Regions from separate parts of the Halomonas sp. A3H3 genome, predicted to be linked through region 1. Evidence: predicted binding sites of a transcription regulator. Region 1 holds the regulator's gene; each other region holds the start of a gene.

Region 1 (3,834 bases):
ACCTGGGTGTGGATAACCATTTGGGCATTTAGCTCTTCGCCCAGGTCAGTAGCGCTGCGCTGGGCTAATTGTTCGGGCACCAGGCCCTTGGCGAAGCCGGTGGAGAGCAACGGCTTGCTGTAATCATCGCCGCTGTCGGCGCTCACCAGCGTGATTGAGCGTTGGTCGCCCAATCGGCGCAACGCCCGGGCAAGGCCAACCCCTGCCATTCCAGTGCCAATAATCACCAGCGCAGCGTGCGAAGAGGTTTTCTGTGTTTGGGTGGCGGGCATGCAGACACCAAAAAAGTTGCTAAATAAGATTGCGAAAAAAGAAGCGCTAAACCGAGTCGTTAAAAAAGTTGCTGAAACAAAAGCCTTTCAGTGCCCATGTTACACTAGCCAACCCGTTAATTGCCCTGGAGAACTCGGTGACGGCTGCTGCTTTTCGGCAAACTCCTCTATTTTCCCGCTGGCGCCCGATTGATGCGGCGCGCCCGGCGATGAGTGCTTCCTGGTGGCAGTGGGTTGCCTCCACCGACTCGTTAACCGCCCGCTTAATGGTCGCAGGTGGCGAGAAGCCGTTTCGAGTACGACTGCTGCGCCAGGGGGTTGGTTGGCCGCGCCAGGATGAGGCTCAGGCGCTGGGCATTGGTGCCAAGCGTTACGCCTGGCTGCGGGAAGTGGCGCTGTGCTTAGATGGAACGCCATGGGTGGTGGCGCGCTCGGTCGCCCCGCTCTCACAGGTAAAGGGCCAACGGCTAGAGTGCTTGGGCGAGCGCTCGCTAGGTAGTTGGCTATTTCGCCAGCCGGGTTTAGTGCGTGGGCCATTGGAAGTAACGACGCATTCCCCCCAGTTTGCTAGCGTCAACGGCATACAGGAAGGCTGTGCCTGGGGAAGGCGCTCTGTTTTTTATCACGGCTGTAAGCACGGCAGTCTGTCATTATTAGTGCAAGAGTATTTTTTGACGGCGATGGCGGATGATCTTGGCCTGCCTTCGCGCTAGGCTAGCGCCTGCATCTTATTCTTCGTGAGGTAAGCATGGATCGTTCACTGTTGCGGCCGAAGGGATGGGCTCGCGTGGCAGATTTTTTACAGCTGATGCGCTTGAATCGGCCGATAGGCACATGGCTTTTGATGTGGCCGACGCTGTGGGCATTATGGGTGGCTGCGGAAGGTGTACCAGGGCGAAATGTGCTGCTGATTTTTGTGGCCGGCGTTTATGTGATGCGCGCTGCGGGCTGCGTGGTCAATGACTATGCGGATCGCCACTTCGATGGGCATGTGAAACGCACAAAACAACGTCCGCTAGCGACGGGCCGTATCAGCGAAACCGAAGCTCAACTGCTGTTTATCGCCCTGGTGGCCGCTGCGTTTATTCTGGTATTACTGACCAACTGGTTTACGGTGCTGCTCTCGCTGGGCGGGGTGCTGCTGGCGATTATTTATCCGTTTATGAAGCGCTATACCCACTTTCCTCAGGTGGTGCTGGGCGCGGCTTTTTCCTGGGCAATTCCGATGGCTTTTGGCGCCGTGCTCGGCCACGTGCCGCTGGAAGCATGGCTGCTATTCTGCGCTAATGTGTGCTGGACAGTGGCCTACGATACCCAGTACGCCATGGTCGATCGCGACGACGATTTAAAAATTGGCATTAAATCGACGGCCGTGCTGTTTGGAAATGCGGATCGTTTGATTATCGGCTTACTCCAGCTAGCCACCCTGGGGTTGCTGGCTTGGGTAGGCTGGCGGGTTGGTTTAGGTGGTTTCTTCTGGTTAGGGCTAGCGGCAATGGCAGCGACTTTTCTGCATCAGCAGCGCTTAATTCGCGACCAGGAGCGGGATGCCTGCTTCCAGGCGTTTCTCAATAATCACTGGTCGGGACTGCTGATTTTTGCCGGTATCGCGCTAAGTTGGTGGCCTGCGGCTGGCTGATCGAGGCGATTGTCATGTAATTGTCATCAAGTCATGGTGTTATCGTCACTGACATGTCATTGATCTGTTTATCTTTGAACTGTTTTTCTTTGAACTAGTTTCTTTGAACACCGTGAGGCTCTGGTATGACCGCCAAGACCGTTCTGATTGTCGATGATGAGGCGTCGATTCGCGAGATGATCGCGGTAGCGCTGGAAATGGCTGACTATCGCGTGCTCGAAGCGGATAACGCCCAGGATGCCCATGCCATGGTGGTCGACCACCAACCCGATTTACTGCTGCTGGACTGGATGATGCCCGGCACTAGCGGTATTGAGCTGGCGAGACGCCTAAAACGTGAAGAAACCACCGCTGAAATCCCGATTATTATGCTCACCGCGAAAGGCGAAGAGGATAATAAAATTCAAGGGCTTGAAGCCGGTGCCGATGATTATATCACCAAGCCTTTTTCACCCCGGGAATTGGTGGCACGGCTAAAAGCGGTGCTGCGCCGTGCGACGCCACGTGGCGTTGAAGACCCGATTGAGATTAACGGCCTGCTGCTTGATCCGGTGAGCCACCGGGTAAGTGCCCACGGCAAAGCGCTGGAAATGGGCCCCACCGAGTACCGTTTGCTGCAGTTTTTTATGACTCACCAAGAGCGCGCTTACACACGTAGCCAGCTGCTTGACCAAGTGTGGGGCGGCAATGTTTACGTTGAAGAGCGCACGGTCGATGTGCATATCCGCCGCTTGCGTAAAGCGCTGGGTGACGTGCATCAAAACCTGATCCAAACGGTTCGGGGTACCGGTTACCGTTTCTCTGCACGGGTGTAAATGTGCGTTTATGGAGTCGTGAGCTGTGGCGAATAGCGTGGCTGGCCACGCTGGGCACTTGCTTGGGCTGGCTGTTGGGCTCGGCTGGGCTGGGGCTCGCAGCAGGGCTTGCGGGATGCCTGTTTTACCACTTACGACAGTTACGCGAACTCTATTTGTGGCTCACCCTCCACCCTAACGATGAACCGCCTGCCGCTCGCGGGATGTGGGGCGAGCTATTCGATCGTTTATACCGCTATCAAAAAAGTCAGCGCATCACCCAAAGCCGTCTGCGGGCTACTTTGGCACGTATTCAAGAGTCGTCTGAAGCAATGCGTGATAGCGTGGTCATGCTTGATCGCCACGGTGATTTGGAGTGGTGGAACAGCGCCGCCACCGCCATGCTGGGGCTACAAACCGCCCATGATCGTGGTCAACACATTACCAACCTGCTGCGCGACCCGGGCTTTATCAGCTATTTTAATTCGCGTAACTACAGTGAGCCGTTAACGCTCACCTCACCGATTGATGAACGGCGAATCCTGCAGTATCAAATTACCCTCTATGGTGACGACGAACGCTTAGTGATGGCTCGCGATATCACCCGCTTGCATCGTCTTGAGCAGATGCGGCGCGACTTTGTCGCCAACGTTTCCCATGAGTTACGTACGCCGCTGACCGTTCTCTCCGGCTATTTGGAAACCTACAGTGATATCTCCGACCAGCTTCCGCCGCGCTTGGGACGTAGTATTCAGCAAATGCAGGAACAGACCCAGCGGATGCAGAATCTGGTCAACGATTTATTGCTGCTCTCGCGTTTGGAAATTGACCAGGGCGGCCAAGATCATCATCCACTGCCACTCGAGCCTTTACTGCAAAGCGTTTGTGATGATGCGCTGGCCCTATCGCATCAACGTCATACCATTACCGTCGCCCTTGAGAGCGATGCCCGACTGTTAGGCAGTGAACAGGAGATTCGCAGCGCCGTCTCTAACCTTGCCTTTAATGCGGTTCGCTACACGCCTGCTGGCAGCCAAATCACCCTGCGCTGGAAAGCTAGCGCTACTGGTGGCGGCTATATCGATGTGGAAGATAACGGTGAAGGGATTGATCCCGTTCATATTCCCCG
Region 2 (3,834 bases), 160 kb from region 1:
GCTGGGATATCACACCAAGGACGCTCACATCAAAGTCAGCCTTGATGAGGAAATCACGTTCGAGCGTCGACTCGAACGCAATAGACTCCTCCCCGCGAAAGGCATAGTAGCCAGACACACTTCGTCGGGTAGGGCCGATTTTACGAACGGATGTAGGCAGTGGCATGGGCAGTCGCACCAAATGTTGAATAAAACAAGACCTGTCGCATCAATTGCTATTAATTCTGTCGCACTCAATCCTGTACAGACTACCATAATAGCCCGATATTACGCCCTGAGGGTCGCATCAATTGCTGAAAATGACAGCGGCTCAAAACCCAAACCCGGTGAGATTTCGCTGGCCCACCACGGCGTGCTGTTCTTGGATGAGCTGCCGGAGTTTTCCCGCCATGTGCTAGAGGTACTTCGGCAACCGCTGGAAACCGGCGAGATTCATCTCGCACGCGCCAGTCATGAACGTCGCTACCCTGCTCAATTTCAGTTAGTAGCCGCAATGAATCCCTGCCCCTGCGGCCACTTGGGCGACCCACGCCAGCGCTGTCAGTGTACCGCCAGCCAAATCCAGCGTTATCAAGCACGGCTTTCCGGGCCATTGCTAGACCGTATCGATCTGCAAGTGGAAGTGCCCGCGCTGCCGCCAGAGCAGCTCACCGCACAAACCCAAGGCGAGTCGTCAGAAGCCGTGCGCGAGCGGGTGATGGCCGCCCGAGAACGCCAAATGGCCCGTGGCGCGCTGAATAGCCAGCTAAGCGGCAAAGCCCTGGAAGCCGCCTGCGCGCTTAACGATGAAGAGCGCGCCTGGCTCGCGGGCGTGCTGGAAAAGCTCAAGCTCTCCGCCCGCGCCTATCACCGCGTACTACGTGTAGCCCTGACCCTTGCCGACCTTCAGGGCGAACCCAAACCCACCCAGCCGCATCTAATTGAGGCGATTGGATACCGACAGCTGGATCGGATGCTAAAGGGGGCGTAAGCCCCCGAAAGCCACTGGGCGGTTAGTGCGTGGCGGCCAGTGAATCCACTAGGCGCTGACACAGCGCATCCAGCTTCTGCCCCGTGGTTTCATCGTGTAACGCGCCACTATCATTGAAAGCGCTGCCCGCTTTCGCCAGCGACAATGGCTGTGGCAGCACGACCAACCCCAGATTGGCTAACAGTTGCTGACCAAGCGGTAGCGCACGGATGCCACCTAGCCCACCAGGGGAAGCCGCCACCAGCGCTGCCCACTTACCGGCAAATAACTTGAGCCCCGGCGTATCCTGATAGGGACGTGATAGCCAGTCCAGTGTGTTTTTCAGCAGCGGCGTGATAAAGCCGTTGTACTCCGGCGAAGCGATCATCACCGCTTGGTGATCCGCCAGAATCTCACGCAGCTTCAGCACATTCTCCGGCACGCCCCGGGCTTCAATATCTTCATCAAACAGTGGGCAGGGATAATCTTTTAAATCGATAAAGGTTGCTTCCCCGCCAAGCGCCTCAATACGCTTGGCGGCCAGCTTGGCTAGCTGCTTGTTCAGTGACGCTTCTCGGGCACTGCCTGCAAAGACCAGTACCTTTTTGACCGATGATCCCATTGCCATTTCCTCTTTGAATAATGTATTTGAAAGCCACACCATTTATTAATATTTACGCCCGTTGAGCAAGACGTATTTTACGACTCAGGGCCAGACTCGACGTGAAACCCTGCTGCCATTAAAACGTCTGCACTTTGTCATTCAACTATCACTATTACGGATGAAAATTAGCAAAAGCTGCACCTGCCCTAATTTTTCCTCCGAAATGGTGAAATAGTGATGACAAAGCCGTTACTAGCGACTGCTCTACTCGCCTTTGCGTTTACCAGTGCGGCACACGCCCAGCAGAGTTTTCCCGCCACATTGTCCGGCCATGCCCAGCTACCCGGCAGCACCTTTGTGGCAGCTCCTTCCGGTGCCGCTGAGCACTATAACGTCTCAGGCCGTTTTACTGGCCAAGAGGGCCGCGTTGAGCAGTTGTATACGAACATGCAAGCCACCGGCTTAGCGCTACCCTTCCCCAGCCAGCCTTTGCAGGGTTTTTCAGGTATTCGCTCACTTGGCAATGACCGTTTCCTGGTGTTGACCGATAACGGCTTTGGCTCCAAGGCGAACTCCTCCGACGTCATTCTGATGTTTAACATCATAAAGACTGACTGGGACACTGGGCGCGTCATCATCGAGGAAACCGTTCAACTATCGGATCCCAACCGCAAGGTGCCCTTCCCGATTATGAATGAAGCTACACCTGGTCGTTTTTTAACCGGAGCTGATTTCGATATTGAATCGATACAGCCGGTGGGCGATAGCTACTGGATTGGCGATGAGTTCGGCCCCTGGATTATCCAGGTCAATAATACGGGCGAAGTGCTGCAAGTGCTGGCCACCAATCCTGGTGGGACGCTGATGCGCTCCCCCGACAATGCCTTTGCCCTCACCCCGAACCCTGGCGCGCCTCTCGCTGATGATGTGAGAGTGTTTCGCTCCGGTGGCTACGAGGGCATGGCGCTCTCCGAAGACCAAACAACCCTTTACCCCTTATTGGAAAAGCCAGTCTGGGACAGCAACGCCAACGCCCCGGAAACGATTGATGGCACCCCCGTATTAAGAATGTTCGAGCTCCATACTGAAACCGGCGAATGGGGCGACGCAACCCGCTACTACCCCTTGGAGTCAGCGGATCATGCTATTGGCGATTTCAACCTCATTGGCGGAACTCGCGGCTTAATCATTGAGCGTGATAGCCGCCAAGGCGATCCGCGAGAAGAGTGGGCGGACAACCCTGCCGAGTTCAAACGCATCTATCTCGTCGATCTCAACCGCACAAATGAGCAGGGTGTGCTTGAGAAAATCGCCTATATCGACCTGATGAACATTCAGGATCCAGACGGCATCGCCCCCCGTGGCACGATCAACGACACCTTTAACTTTCCTTTTGTGACCATTGAGAACGTGGATCGTGTCGATGAGAGCACCATCGTGGTCGCCAATGACAACAACTACCCTTTCTCGATTGGCCGCCAGCAAGGCCGCGCCGATGATAATGAGCTAATACTGCTCGATGTAGAGGACTTCCTGAACGCCCAGTAATGTGAGCAAGCGTGGGGCCGGGGCGCTCAATTATGACCCTAGCCTCACGTTAAAACGTCAGCAATCTCTCGACAAATTCAGCCAATATGCTGGCGGACTTCCTGTAACTGGAGACGCAGGCTTTCTATCGGTTGCGCACCATTAATCAGCCATCTGTCTTCAACAATCAATGTCGGCACCGACTGAACTCCCAACTTGGACGCGAGGTGGTGATCCTTTTCCACCGCCTGCTGAGTTGTTTCCGAGAGCACGTCTAGATCATAACGAACCATGTCGAGCCCGATTTCTTCAGCCAGTGATCGCAGCACCTGGCTATCACCGATATTGCGGCTCTCCGTCAGGTGCGCGTACTGAACACGATCAAACATACGCCAGTGCCCTTGTTGACCTGCCTGCATTTCAGCCGCCTTACACGCCAGCGCGCCAGGCATCCCGTGAGGATACTCGAAGGTTTGGGCACGCATACCATCAATGTTGATACGCGGGGTATCCTCTGCGGCAACGCATTTTTCCCAATGACCGAGAATTGTTTCTTTGGCATCACCCATAGAGCCGAAGGCTTCTAGCATGGCTTCTCTACTTGCTTGAAGCGTAAAGCACTGGTGATGCACATCCAGGTTCAACTGCTTCGCAAGCGAGTGCAGCCGGGGAGAGAGAAGGTAACACCAACCGCAAACAACATCGTGCACAAACACCACCTTTAATGGATGCATGTCTCACCTCCCCCTCTAAT
Region 3 (3,834 bases), 1.7 Mb from region 1:
ACGTTCACCGCCACGGCATCATGGGAGCCAACGAAATGGGCTTCATAGTCCTCGCCTGCTTCCAGCCCCGCCGATTCAAGCAGCACGGTTTTGGGAATCAGGTGGCTTGACGTAGAGGCACGGTCGCCATAGGCCATTTTCATGCCTTCGATATCCGCATAGGACTCAACGCCGGAATCGACATTGGCAATAATGATGGAGCGATAGGTGGGCTTGCCATCCACAATCATGGCGGCAAAGGGTTCGATCTCACTTTTGCTTCTTGCCATCACATAGGAGAGCGGGCCGAAGTAGGCGAGGTCGATGCGACCAAAGCGCATGGCTTCGATCATGGAGGAGTAATCCGTGGTGACGATTAACTCAATTTCTTTCCCAAGGGTACTTTCAAGATACTCTTTCAATGGCTGGTTGCGTTTGATCAGTTCAGAAGCGTTTTCATCGGGGAGTAGCGCGACTTTTAATAGATCCGGATTTGGATCAGGGTCCGCCGCCAAGGCCGGCATGGCGATTCCAAACATAAGACAGATGGCAAAGAAAAAGCTGAATAGCGGTTTCATTGGGCAATCTCCAGTTTTATCGGGGAGGGAGTGGTGGTTTGAGGGTTGGGTTCGGTGGTCTCAGCGGCGTCGGTCACAGCTCCGCGCGTGCCGTGGTAGATCTCGTTCAGGTGGCGTTGCTGTAACTGTGAGGGGGCCGCATCGAAAACGATTTGGGCATTCGCTAACCCGATAATGCGGTCAGCAAACCGCTGGGCATACTCCAGCTGGTGCAGTGAAATAATGGCGGTAATACCATCCTCACGGCATATATCTCGCAGTAGCGTTAGCACTCGCTCAGAGGTTGCCGGGTCAAGGCTGGCCACTGGCTCGTCCGCCAATATCATGGCGGGCTGCTGCGCCAAGGCACGCGCAATGCCCACCCGCTGTTGCTGCCCGCCGGAGAGTTGATCGACCCGGGTAAGCGCTTTCTCGGCCATGCCTACGCGGTCCAGGCAGTGCAGAGCAAGCGCCTGTTCCTGCCTGGGTAGCGGAAACAAACTGCGCCAGGTGCTGTGGTAAGCAAGCCGACCGGTCAGCACATTCTGGAGCGCCGTATGGCGTTCAATGAGCTGATGGTGCTGGAAAACCATGGCGGTTTTGCACCGATGGCGGCGTACCGTAGACCGGGTTTCGAGCGCACCTAGCTCGGCCGAGATCACTTTGCCAGTGCTGGGCCGCACCAAGTGGTTGAGAGAACGCAGTAACGTCGATTTACCCGCACCGGAAAGGCCGAGTAGTACCGTAAACTCCCCTTTGTGGAAATCGACGGTGGTGGGGCGGAGTGCGAGGACATTCCCAGGATATGTCACCCCCATTTTCTCGATGCGGAGCATTAAGTCAGAGGATTGAATAGGCTCCATTGGATCACCTTCTGCAATGTATAAGCTCACTTTATTGTGACTTACAATGCAACGGTAGCCCGCCTAAGTGACAAAGCTGTGTCGTTCAGGTGATAAGTTAATGACTATCCAAGGAGCGCAGGTAGCCAGTCAAACGGCTCAGATAACGCTTCTCTAGACCAATATCGTCACAAAACGAGGCCCACCAAGGCTGGGCGTACCGATCCGATATTCTGCTCTATTCGTTTGTTAATGGAGATAACCACAACGTTTAACCAAGCTGAGCCTCAATCGCGGCTTTATCAATGACCGACCAGACCTCCCTAATCTTGCCATCGCTAAACAGGTAGAACGCGTTTTCGCAAAACGTCACGTTTTTGCCATCCACCGCAAGGCCAAGGAAGCTACCTTTGGGTGTGACATCGAATCGCAACCTGCACGCGACATGGGGTGAATCAACGGCCAAAAGCTCAATGTTAAAGTGAAGATCCGGTATCTGCTCGTAATCGGCTTCCAGCATGGCGCGATAACCATCAAGCCCTAGGCGCCTGCCGTTGTGGTGGACATCGTCATGCACGAACTGGTCAAGGTTCGTCCAGTCTTGATTATTGAGGCAGGTGATGTAATCACGGTAGGTTGCTTCCAGGTCACGTTTGTTCATCCTGGTTCTCCTTTCTTGGGCAGGCGTGAAGGCATTCGCCAAGGGTATACAGGCTCAGTATCATAAGCAGCCTAAACCAAACCACAGAAGTCATCATTCATGTCGTGCCCACCTTGCCCCCATTGCCAATCCGAATTCGTCTATCAGGATCAAAGCCTGTTCATCTGCCCCGAATGCGCTCACGAATGGAACCCTTCTGAGGCTGAGGCAGAAGAGACCGTGACGGTAAAAGATGCCCACGGCACCCTGTTAGCGGAAGGCGACAAGGTAACGATGATCAAAGACCTCAAGGTCAAAGGCAGCTCATTGGTACTCAAGGTGGGCACCAAAGCGGTTATCAAGCGGCTCTTGGATAGCAAGAATCACCAACTGGACTGCAAGGTCGACGGCGTCGGCGACATGATGGTGACCGCCCACTTTGTGAAAAAAGCTTGAATAAGACCCCGGAATTCTTCGATTCACCACACGACGCAGTAAGCTGAGGCTCACCCACCATCACCACTTCACTCAGCGTTTAAGCGAAGCGTGTTTTCGGGTATCTGGTTCTAGGGCAACAAAATCAGCTCTAAGGCCTTTGACAGCGGGTTGGAAAGTATTCAAAAGCGCTATTTCCTTTCGATTTATTTAGCTAAAGTAAGACTAAAGCTTATCTGCCGGAAGGCCTTCAATGACTGATTTGATAATCCTGAGAGATTTCCTGGCCCTTTGTGAAACCAAGAGTTTTAGCCGCACGGCTGAGCATCGGCATGTTTCGGTTTCAGGCTTGAGTCGTCGTATTCAAGGCCTTGAAGAGTGGGCAGGCACCACGCTGTTTGAGCGGCGTAAAGGGGAGCTAGTGCTGACGGAGGCAGGGCAAAGCCTGCAAATGGTAGCTTCACAAGCGCTTAGCGCTTTTGATCAATTTCGCCGCTCCGTTGCTGATGATATTAACGATCAGAAAAGGCGGATACGATTTTGCTCACCACACATTATGGCTGCGATATTTTTTCCTCACTGGATGCCGCGCTTACAAGAGCAGTTCACACAGGCAAAATTTAGCATTGATGCTAATACATTGCCGGAGTGCCTAGCCACTCTAGATCAGGGAGAGGCCGACTATGTAACGGCACTATTCGATGGTGAACACCTTATTGCAAGGCGTTTGGGAGTAGAGAGTGATAGTTACACTTCAATTGAGCTAGATACCGAGTCTCTCATCCCTGTTAGCGCACCAAATGCCGCAGGTCAGCCACTGTTTAATTTACATGCTGCAGATGGCTCCCCACTCTCATTTTTGAATTATTCCCAAGAGTGCCATTTGGGTTGGTCGCTGAGTGCCATGCTGGTGAATCAAGGTTTGAATTTACAGCAACACCATGATGCTGGTCTTGCTGATAGTTTGCGTCATATGACGTTATCAAGATTGGGTGTTGCGTGGCTTCCCTATTCGCTAGTGCGGGAAGACCTTGGGGCTAAGCGGCTTGTTCGAGCGGGAGGTGCCGCTTTCGATGTGCCATTAAAAATCACCTTGCTGAGACGCACAGCGCCCCTCGCAGCAGAAGCCCAGCGGTTATGGGATGGGCTGCTGGAAATGAAAAATGTAAGAACCTTCTCTGAGGTTGTTTGAACGGCATTCCACGCTTCATTGCAATGTTGGCAATTTTTTCGCCTCTTTTATTCGGTAACGCAACCTAGCCAGAAAAGTAGCGGTGCTTGCTGATGTGGCAACAGGCGTTGCGATATCGTCGCGGCTTAGCGCCCAAAAAGGGTTAATTCTTAGGAAAGGCTCAATGCGCTGAGAACCCCTATGACGACA

The links. Region 1 encodes PhoB, which activates phosphate uptake and scavenging genes when phosphate is short. Its sites were predicted from a motif close to TGTCATANNNNTGTCANA; they were not measured.
Region 2: a site for PhoB is predicted at 1,707-1,724, ahead of HALA3H3_RS09205 (esterase-like activity of phytase family protein). Genes of this name have one in related genera too.
Region 3: a site for PhoB is predicted at 1,488-1,505, ahead of phnC (phosphonate ABC transporter ATP-binding protein). Genes of this name have one in related genera too.

What each region holds. Positions count from the first base shown of each region.
Region 1 covers NZ_HG423343.1:1,899,490-1,903,323, forward strand. The annotation lists gene HALA3H3_RS08380 (NAD(P)/FAD-dependent oxidoreductase) at 1-272, opposite strand, end outside; gene HALA3H3_RS08385 (chorismate--pyruvate lyase family protein) at 410-985, shown strand; gene ubiA (4-hydroxybenzoate octaprenyltransferase) at 1,021-1,911, shown strand; gene phoB (phosphate regulon transcriptional regulator PhoB) at 2,037-2,726, shown strand; gene phoR (phosphate regulon sensor histidine kinase PhoR) at 2,729-3,834, shown strand, end outside.
Region 2 covers NZ_HG423343.1:2,064,356-2,068,189, reverse strand. The annotation lists gene HALA3H3_RS09220 (heteromeric transposase endonuclease subunit TnsA) at 1-166, opposite strand, end outside; partial or broken gene HALA3H3_RS09215 (ATP-binding protein) at 308-970, shown strand; gene HALA3H3_RS09210 (NADPH-dependent FMN reductase) at 993-1,571, opposite strand; gene HALA3H3_RS09205 (esterase-like activity of phytase family protein) at 1,791-3,101, shown strand; gene HALA3H3_RS09200 (DsbA family oxidoreductase) at 3,179-3,814, opposite strand; gene wrbA (NAD(P)H:quinone oxidoreductase) at 3,830-3,834, opposite strand, start outside.
Region 3 covers NZ_HG423343.1:3,618,426-3,622,259, forward strand. The annotation lists gene phnD (phosphate/phosphite/phosphonate ABC transporter substrate-binding protein) at 1-557, opposite strand, end outside; gene phnC (phosphonate ABC transporter ATP-binding protein) at 554-1,399, opposite strand; gene HALA3H3_RS16190 (ester cyclase) at 1,650-2,039, opposite strand; gene HALA3H3_RS16195 (zinc ribbon domain-containing protein YjdM) at 2,139-2,474, shown strand; gene HALA3H3_RS16200 (LysR family transcriptional regulator) at 2,707-3,645, shown strand; gene HALA3H3_RS16205 (MFS transporter) at 3,826-3,834, shown strand, end outside.